3 regions of the Vibrio sp. 10N.261.46.E11 genome follow, and region 2 is predicted to be linked to each of the others. Evidence: predicted binding sites of a transcription regulator. Region 2 holds the regulator's gene; each other region holds the start of a gene.
The links. The regulator CRP, encoded in region 2, controls carbon source genes, mostly activating them, when cyclic AMP is high. The targets are predictions, from matches to a motif close to TGTGANNNNNNTCACA.

Region 1 (3,287 bases), on a different contig from region 2:
GTAAAGTACTTTAGTGATGTTACCTGCATCGATTAGCGCGTGTTGCGCTTCGAAGTAATCACCGTTGTTAAAGCTTGCTAGTGAGAATGGTGCGATTGCCTGACATTCCCAAAGACGCAATGGGTAAACCGTGTTTGACTCGTAACCTACGATAGGTAGATCCCAAGGCATTGCTTTTACTTCCATACCTGGAACCCAAGTACGAACTTCTTTACCGTCGATGAATTCAACTTCTACATGACCGTAAAAACCAATGTGTTGTGCTAGCTCTGGACGAGCTACTTCCCATGGGTAACCTTCAACACCACGCCATGCGTCTGGTGCTTCTTGTTGACGACCATCTTGGAAAGACTGTTTGAATAGGCCGTATTCGTAGTGAAGACCGTAGCCTACTGTTGGGTACTCTTGAGCTGCACAAGAATCCATGAAACAAGCAGCAAGACGACCGAGACCACCATTACCTAGCGATGGATCGCGTTCTTCTTCTAGAAGGTCAGTTAGGTTTTGGCCTAGCTCTTCCATTGCATGAGTAATCTGTTCGTACAGACCCATGCTGATCAGGTTGTTACCTGTTAGACGACCAATCAAAAACTCTAATGAAAGGTAGTTAACGCTCTTCGCGTTTTTGATTTTTTCATCATTTTCAGTTTCTAGCAGATCAAATGTTGTCAATTCTGCTAGCGCACGCCCCATTGCTAGGTACCATGCGCGGCTATCTGCGTTTTCAATCGTTGTTGCGTAAGTTGCAGATAAATGCTTTTTAACGCTTTCTTGGAACGACACTTTATCGAAAGTTTTTTGCTGAGTTGGTTTCATTTCAGAAATCTCGCTTTTAATAGTTCTAATTCATCTGTGACATATCGTGCATGGTCACCATTAACTAAACATCCTCCCGTTAATACGACTAACTAGGAGTAGATGAGAGGGCGTAGGGGGCGTACCGATGTAAGGTTAGTGATCTGACTCTCATGTTCTAACTTCGAACAAAAAGTTGGAGTGACTAAGATCACAAGCTCCCGTTCGATAACTTAACTTCAATTGATGTGAGTTTTATTTAACCGGAATAAACTGATTAGCAAATCTGAGTTTGAGATCACGAAATTATTTCCCACATATCATCTTTTGCATAAATTTCAGTGTAAGACCGAACAAAGTCACATTCACAAACCACCACACAACGTGAGCAAAGTCTCAAATTAAGGGCGTAGAAAGCCAAAAACATGCAAGACCGCAAGGTTTCTGAGGAGAATCATAGTCGGTGCCATTTTTCTTCACGTAACATAAGCACAGACTTAAGTAATTAGGCAGATGTGATTGGGCAACTCTTTTACGGTTTTAGAATCCCCAGAACATAGGCCACGGAATAGGTGAAAAACTTCGACATGTGGATCCCTTCGAAACTGACTCGTCCCGGCCGCTTACACAATGCAATCCTACGACCTAGGGTTCTCGATCTGCTCCAAAACGCAGATTGCTATAAGCTTGTATTGTTCCGTTCTCCTGCGGGCTATGGCAAGACCACCATGGCTGCACAGTGGCTGTTAGATAAGCCGAATGTGGGTTGGTACAGCATCGATGATAGTGACAACGATGCCTTCCGTTTTATCAACTACCTACTCCAATCACTCAATAAAGCGACTCAAAATTCCTGTCCCAATGCCCAAAAACTGGCAGAGAAACGACAGTTTTCATCGCTGCATTCTTTATTGAGCGAAGTATTCGCCGAGATGTCGGCCTATCATCATGAATGTTTTCTTGTTTTAGACGACTACCATTTAGTCAACAATGATGACATTCAAGAAGCAATGCGCTTTTTCCTCAAACACATGCCCGACAATCTCACGCTAGTTGTAACCAGTCGTGGTACACCACCCCTAGGTACGGCAAACCTTCGCGTTCGAGACTTAATGATCGAATTAGGTAATGACTCGCTGGCTTTTGATACCGAAGAGACCACACGCTTTTTTAATCAGCGTGTTGCCGATGGTATTGATGACACAACGGCAGACAGTATTTGTACCTATGTAGAGGGTTGGCCTTCTGCACTTCAACTTATTGCGCTGCAAGCTCAACATCAAAAGCGTACGCTTGCACAGTCTGCGGAGTCTTTCTCCCACTTAAATCAAGCCCACCTGTGGGACTATTTGGTTGAAGAGGTTTTCGACCTGTTAGACCAAGAAACTCGACAGTTCTTGATGCAGTGTTCAGTGCTTGATCACTTCAACGACGAACTGGTTTGTGCGCTAACGCAGCGTGAAGACGCACTGGGTATGATCGAATCATTAAATCGATTCGGTTTATTCATCTATCCGCTTGAAGGCGAAAAGAACTGGTATCGTTTCCATAACCTGTTTGGTGAGTTTTTGGCACATGAGCGTCAAGCTCGAATTCCTCAACAAGAAGCAGAGTTGCACCGAAGTGCCGCGAAGGCGTGGATTAAACAAGACACACCACACCAAGCACTACGCCATGCACAGCGCGCTGAAGACCCAGAACTGATCATTCAAATACTGACTGATCACGGTTGGCCGATGTTCAACCAAGGTGAGCTTTCCTCTTTAGAGATGGCGATCAAGCAACTGACTACGGATCAACTCTATAGCGACCCTAAACTGTCTATGCTACGAGCTTGGCTAGCACAAAGTCAGCACCGCTACGAACAAGTAGGAACATTATTGGAAGAGGCTGAAACTCAATATCAAGCTCGAAATATTGAACTCGATACTCAGCAGCAAGGGCAATACAACGCGCTACGCGCGCAAGTTGCGATCAACAGCAATGAACCTGAAAAAGCCTTAGAATTGGCAGAGCTTTCGCTAAGTCAGCTGAACACCACCGTTTATCGTAGTCGTATTGTTGCGACCTCTGTTGTTGGTGAAGTCAATCACGTAATGGGCAACTTAAGCCGTGCACTGCCAATGATGCAGCAAACAGAAAAACTTGCACGCCAGTACCAAGTTTACCACCAAGCGCTTTGGGCAATTCTACAGCAGAGCGAGATTTTAATTGCACAGGGTTACGTTCAAGCGGCATTCGAGCTGCAAGACAGTGCGTTCAAATTGATCGAAGAACACCAACTAAAATACGTGCCTCTGCATGAATTCTTACTGCGTGTTAGAGCGCAAATATTCTGGTGTTGGAACCGACTAGATGAAGCGGAAGAGTGCTGTTACAAAGGCTTGGATATCCTTGGTCACCATTCGCCAAGTAAGCACCTGCACAGCTACTCAATGCTGGCTCGTATTTCACTGAGCCGCGGTGAAATTGATAAAGCATCTAAGTTTATT
Region 2 (3,287 bases):
GCTGCAAGTGGTTCGTTACCAATCGCTAGAGCAAGCCGTTGAAATGGCTAATGACACACGCTTTGGTTTGTCTGCTGGCCTAGTTTCAACCGACGATTCCGAATGGGAATACTTCGTTGACCATATCCGTGCGGGTATTGTTAACCGTAACCGCCAACTAACAGGCGCAAGTGGTGATGCACCATTTGGTGGCCCGGGTGCTTCAGGCAACCTACGCCCAAGTGCTTACTACGCGGCGGACTACTGTGCTTACCCAATGGCGTCAATGGAAGGTGGTGAAACCCAACTGCCAGCGACATTTAGCCCAGGTATTGAGCTGTAGTTTTGGTTCTTAAGCTTTAACTTGATGAATCATAAGCTTATGAGCTCTAGGTTCATGAGTAACAGATTCATTGATTGTGTAATAAGGAAGCGGTGTTATCGCTTCCTCTTTTCACCCACGTCCGACACCTAGATTGGGCGGTAGATAATAATAGAACAAGTATGTCACAGGCTGATGGCTGCTGACTCTATGTCCAGCCTCTCCCTTTCTAATCCAAATTACTAGCTTGCTAGAACCTCTGACAAGGAGTCACCATGACGCCCGATCTACTCTTTAAATCACTATGGGACGATTACATTCACAGGCTTTGTCCATCGGCTGAGAAAGTACATCACTTGCTGAAAGAAGACGAAGCCCTGATTAATGATCATATTGCACTGCGTACTTTCAATGTTGCACCGCTGGGGATTGAAACACTGGCCAAGCCTTTCCTTGAGTTAGGTTACAAGGCATGTGGCGATTACTTGTTTGAGAGCAAGAAGCTAGTGGCTAAGCATTACGAGCATCCAGATCCAAAACAACCAAAAGTGTTCATTAGTGAGTTGAAGGTCGAAGAGTGTTCAAGCGACTTACAACAGATCGTTGCTAAGTTGGTTGATCAAGTGGATGCTAGCAAACTGCAAGGTCATGAATTCTTGTTTGGTGGTCGTCTTTGGGATTTGAGCTTCGCAGATTTCCAAGTGCTAGCAAAAGAGAGTGAATACGCTTCTTGGCTAGCGGCTCATGGTTACGGTGCCAACCACTTTACGGTGAGCGTAAATCAACTTAACGCCTTTGATGAAGTACAGTCAGTGAATGACTATTTGAGCGAATCGGGTTTCACTATCAATGCATCTGGCGGCGAGGTGAAAGGCTCTCCAGAGGTCTTATTAGAGCAATCATCAACAATGGCAGACAAAGTCCCAGTTTCATTTGTTGAAGGTAATGAGATGATTCCTGGCGGCTTCTATGAGTTCGCTAAGCGTTATGCGATGGCCAATGGTGAGCTTTATACCGGATTTGTCGCGGCATCAGCTGACAAGATCTTTGAAAGCACCAATGGTTAAAGAAACATAAGAGCACGGGCTTTGCCCTAGAGGTGCGGGTACGCTTCGCATCGAGAGTGCTTACGTTTGGAAGTTGTAAGTGTCCCATTCGCATCTGCTCTCTAGCTCTTGAGAAAACAAAAAAGCCACCAAATTTGCATTTGGTGGCTTTCAAATTTTTGGCTCAGTTAATCGAGATTAACGAGTGCCGTATACCACGATAGTCTTACCGTGTGCAGAAATTAGGTTCTGCTCTTCTAGCATCTTCAAGATACGACCAACGGTCTCACGAGAACAACCAACAATCTGGCCAATCTCTTGACGAGTGATCTTGATTTGCATGCCGTCAGGGTGAGTCATTGCATCTGGCTGTTTTGCTAGGTTTAGTAGCGTTTGAGCGATACGACCTGTTACGTCAAGGAACGCTAAGTCACCAACCTTTTGGCTAGTTACTTGTAGACGGTTTGCCATTTGCGCTGAAAGGCGCATTAGGATATCTGGGTTCACTTGGATAAGTTGACGGAATTTCTTGAAAGAAATCTCAGCTACTTCACAAGGAGATTTTGCACGAACCCATGCAGTACGCTCTTGGTCTTCTTCGAACAAGCCAAGCTCACCGATGAAGTCGCCTTGGTTTAGGTAAGAAAGAATCATTTCCTTACCTTCTTCGTCTTTGATAAGAACTGCCACAGAACCTTTAACGATGTAGTACAAGGTTTCTGCCTTTTCACCAGCATGAATCAAAGTACTTTTTGAAGGGTACTTATGAATATGACAGTGTGAAAGGAACCACTCTAATGTTGGATCGGTTTGGGGTTTACCTAGAACCATAATATCTTACTTCCTCTGCAGGGTATGCTTGCCGCTTTCCATATTTTAGCTAAGCCTGAATTGACGTAGCTAGGATAAGAGCACTCGTTGAGCGCTGCAAGCTATCTTGTGTTTCGTTTAAGAATAGTATCCTTTTTCAGGTACTATTTCTTGATTTTAATCGTGACCAAGCTACGATTTTTTACGCAAAATTGTGCACATGATCACGGTATGAAAAGTAATCAACCAGAATGTTGTTTTGTTAGCCTATTTTCCCGGTTTCTATAAGTTGTTGCAGAATAGGCCTTACAATGAGCTCCATAGCAAAACTCATCTTGCCTCCTGGCACCACAAGTGTGTTATGACGTGACATAAATGAGCCGTCAATCATAGCCAACAAGTAAGGGAAATCGACGTTTTTGATGCCGCGCAACCGTATAACCACGAAGCTTTCGTCTAAACTTGGAATCCCTTTTGCATTCAGTGGATTCGATGTATCTACGGTAGGGACACGCTGAAAGTTGATATGAGTTCGCGAAAACTGCGGGGTAATGTAGTTAAGGTAATCATCCATTGAGCGAACAATAGAATCCATCACCGCTTCGCGAGAGTGACCACGATCGCGTGTGTCACGAACGAATTTCTGGATCCACTCCAAGTTTACGATAGGTACCATGCCGATAAGCAGATCGACGTGTTGAGAAACATTGATGTCACCATCGACCACGCCACCGTGAAGACCTTCGTAGAACATCACATCTGAGTTTTCAGGGATCTCTTGCCATGGCGTAAAGGTGCCGGGCATTTGGTTGTAAGGCACGGCTTCATCGAAGGTATGCAGATAGCTACGGACTTTTCCCGTGCCTTCATTGCCGTATTGACGGAAGAAATCTTCTAATGCACCAAAATCGTTAGCTTGTGGACCAAAGTAGCTGATGTGCTTACCTTGCTCGCGCGCCTTACGGATCTCGACATCCATCTCTGGTCGAGTGAAGCGATGGAAACTATCCCCTTCAACCCAAGCTGCCTTCACGTCCATCATATTGAACATTTTTCGGAAGGCTTCTGAGGTAGTGGTGGTGCCGGCTCCAGATGAACCCGTCACCGCAATAATTGGATGTTTAGCGGAC
Region 3 (3,287 bases), on a different contig from region 2:
TTGTTTTTTACCGTTATCAAAATAGGCTTGCTGGTTTTGAGAAGCGGTCAGAATGGTTTGAATTTGACTCGCTGTCGCCTCGGCCATGGCTTTGTGATATTCGCCTTTCGGCAATGGCTTATCTTCCGCTTCTTGTAGCCAAAAGGTCAGTGCATGCTGGGTTTCTCCGTTCATCACCCATTGGCGTTTATCAGCCGATGGGCTAGCAGCAACGGGTAAGAATGGAATGTCTTGATCGTAGATAAACGGGCTATCCGAATTCATAAACACTTGGTTTACCGCGCTGACCATATCTGCACTCGAACGCCAGTTGGTGCCTAAGGTGTAGTGAGCACTAACTTGGTTTCTCGCTTTGATATAGGTAAAGATATCTGCGCCGCGGAAGCCATAGATAGCCTGCTTCGGGTCACCGATCATAAACAAGCCACACTGCGGGTTATCGAGGTAGATTCGGCTAAAAATACTGTATTGCAGCGGATCGGTATCTTGGAATTCATCGATCATCGCCACTGGGTATAAGGTGCGGATTCTCTCCACCAGCAGTGATTGATCATCCACATCAATCGATGCAGATAACTGAGTCAGCAAGTCATCAAACGATAGCCACTGTTTCTGCTGTTTAGCCTTAGCTAACATGGTTCGACAATGGGTAATCGCGTGCGCCAACAATGGAGCTTTTAGATCTGCTGGAGAATTTAAGAAATCTTCAATCGCTTCGAAAACGGCATGCTGAGGTGCGGTGCCTTTCGGTGTTTTCTCGATTAAAGTGGCTTGCGAGAACTTCTCTAATTTGTCTGGGTATTGATAGTCATGGGTGTCGCTCTGCGCCCATGCCGTCACCGCTTCTAACCATGTCGGCAGCGACTTCTTGGTGTAACTGCGTTTATTCACATCCGAGCCAGAGATCAAAGCCAAAAAGTCCGCTTCAGACTCACACCACAACGCCTTAAGTTGCTTCACTTTGTCTAGGTTCTGGTTGTGCAGAGTTTGCAGGTCGCCCGACATCGCTTCTACGGTTAACTTCAATGGAGAACCCGTCAGATAACGATTTACGTCAGCTAACAATGCAGCGGGTGAGCCCCAGATATTACGAACCTCACCAGCCAGTTGAATTGGCAATGGGTAGAACTGTTTACGCCAATAATCGGCAACCACTTGCGCTTTCAGATGGCTTTCATCGGTCACAAATTCATTATCAAATCGGCTTCCTGACTCGAAGGCATTTTGAGTCAACATTCGCTGACAGAAGCCGTGAATGGTGTATACCGCTGCTTCATCCATTTGCCTTTCCGCATTGAGCAGTGTTTTTGCAGCACCAGCGTGGTCTTCGATCTCTTGCAACAAAGGAGCAATCACTGGGTCATCACTTTGCCCGCGAGCAAACGCAATCCGAGCGTCATGGATTCGCGCACGGATACGATCGCGCAGCTCTGCAGTTGCCGCTTCGGTAAAGGTCACCACCAGAATTTGGTCTACGGTTAACGGCTCGTGGTGTCGGGTAGCTTCCGTCAGATCACCTTGTGGTGCAGCCGTGCCGTGCCCGAGCAGTAGGCGCAAGTACAAGCCAGCGATGGTAAATGTTTTACCCGTACCCGCTGATGCTTCAATTAAACGCGCGCCATGAAGTGGAAACGTCATGGTATCGAGTGTCTGTGGAGTGATTACCTGAACACTGCTTGTGGTCGTCATGCCTTACTGCCTTTTGATAGATGAGTCTGTTAAAAATGTGACTATTGCTATAAATGTGACCTAGCGTGGAAAACGTCATTCAATTTACGTCCTACGCTAATTTGTTAATAGTTAGTGCGATCTCTCTCACGGATCAATTCAGATCGCCTCGCTACTATGCGCCCACGAATTCAGGGGCGCGTACGAGTTTTGTACTTTACGGCGTTACTTTGAACCACAGAATAATGGTCCCTCTGACCTGTGGCCGTACAGCGAACGCCCTACACTAATAATGATTTACTGGCGGCCACTTTATTTCCTGTACCTTGCTTTTCTTCACCTTGATTCCCTTCACCTTGATTCCCTTCACCTGGAAAGTAAGCGTCCCAAATGTTTACCAGCCACTCTCTTTGGTCTTTCATTAATTTAGCGCGCACGCTATTGATCTTACCGATCACAACCACCTACTCCTGATCTTCCAGATCGGCAGCCGCCAACCTTGCCGCCTGTAATACAAGCGTTGAATACATACGCGACTCAGCAGCCAGTTCATCATCCCACTTAGGCCAAATTCGAGAGATGTAGGTGTCTCTGCCCTCACCGGTAAAGGCGAAGCTATCATTAAAAGTATCGGCCATTTTCTTAAGTGACTTTTCTTCGTCATCGACCCATTTACCACGGCTAAAACCCGCTTCAACGCCAGCCAATGCGGTTTTCGGGAAGTAAGGTAGCGGTGCTGTCATGCCTTGATAAAACAGTCGTACTAACTCAGCCAACAAGCTCTTCGCTTGCTGCGCATCGCCGATAGGTTGTAGCGTTTGGTGAACAACGCCCTCTTTTCTGTCGTAGCCAATAATATGGGTCGTTTTCCCGTGTCCAACCACAGCACAACATAGATGATCAATCCACGCTGCCAAATAATCTTGAGAGCGTATTTTACCGCTACGAAAACGCACTAGACCTGATTGATAATTTTGAGTAAGCCAACCCATCAAACGAACAGGTTTCCCTTCTCCTAATACGTCAAACTCAATATTTACCTCAAGGTCTTGCTGTGGCTGCCCACTTACAAATCGAATCTCTTTGGCTAAGTCTTCTGCTTGAACTCGGTTGGTTTCAAATTCAATGTCGCCAAAAGCGCCAACCGGTAATCGACCTTGGGCTTTTTGCTCAGAGACAAACAAGCGAACCGCTTCATCCGCCCTTTCAGGGTTATCCAGCAACACCTGCAGCAAAGCATCCTTAAGTTGGAAACTCTCTAAACCATTAAGCACGAACGGCTCATCGTCCTCCATTACCGGAAGCGGTGGCTCAAACACCACTTTTAGACGGCGATTAAAGAAGTATTGCACTGGTAAGCGCCAGAAACGCTGCAGTTCAACTAGGTCAAGCTCCAATGGATAAGTCGCACCAAGCAAATAGTCATCCAAGGCACGATTAAATTCACCACTGCGTTCACCAGAACGATTAGCCGCAGGAAGCCACTCTTTGGCGTAGCTCAGCACATGGCTTGCATCACCTTGAGTAAACGCCGCAGGGCTGAACGGTGTCATGGTGTGTTCAAAGCTGATCGCTTGAGTCAGGTTGATACCAGAATCATCGCTTGGCAACGCTTGGTC

Region 1: malT (HTH-type transcriptional regulator MalT) is a predicted target of CRP. The motif match lies at 1,179-1,194, and genes of this name have one in related genera.
Region 3: recB (exodeoxyribonuclease V subunit beta) is a predicted target of CRP. The motif match lies at 1,805-1,820, and genes of this name have one in related genera.

What each region holds. Positions count from the first base shown of each region.
Region 1 covers NZ_JBFRQW010000002.1:190,862-194,148, reverse strand. Annotated here, with positions in the region: gene AB4407_RS01280 (glycogen/starch/alpha-glucan phosphorylase) at 1-816, opposite strand, end outside; gene malT (HTH-type transcriptional regulator MalT) at 1,383-3,287, shown strand, end outside.
Region 2 covers NZ_JBFRQW010000031.1:16,716-20,002, reverse strand. Annotated here, with positions in the region: gene astD (succinylglutamate-semialdehyde dehydrogenase) at 1-322, shown strand, start outside; gene AB4407_RS10290 (DUF1338 domain-containing protein) at 577-1,368, shown strand; gene crp (cAMP-activated global transcriptional regulator CRP) at 1,546-2,178, opposite strand; gene AB4407_RS10280 (phosphoribulokinase) at 2,420-3,287, opposite strand, start outside.
Region 3 covers NZ_JBFRQW010000028.1:11,915-15,201, forward strand. Annotated here, with positions in the region: gene recB (exodeoxyribonuclease V subunit beta) at 1-1,689, opposite strand, end outside; gene AB4407_RS09720 (hypothetical protein) at 1,950-2,132, opposite strand; gene recC (exodeoxyribonuclease V subunit gamma) at 2,133-3,287, opposite strand, start outside.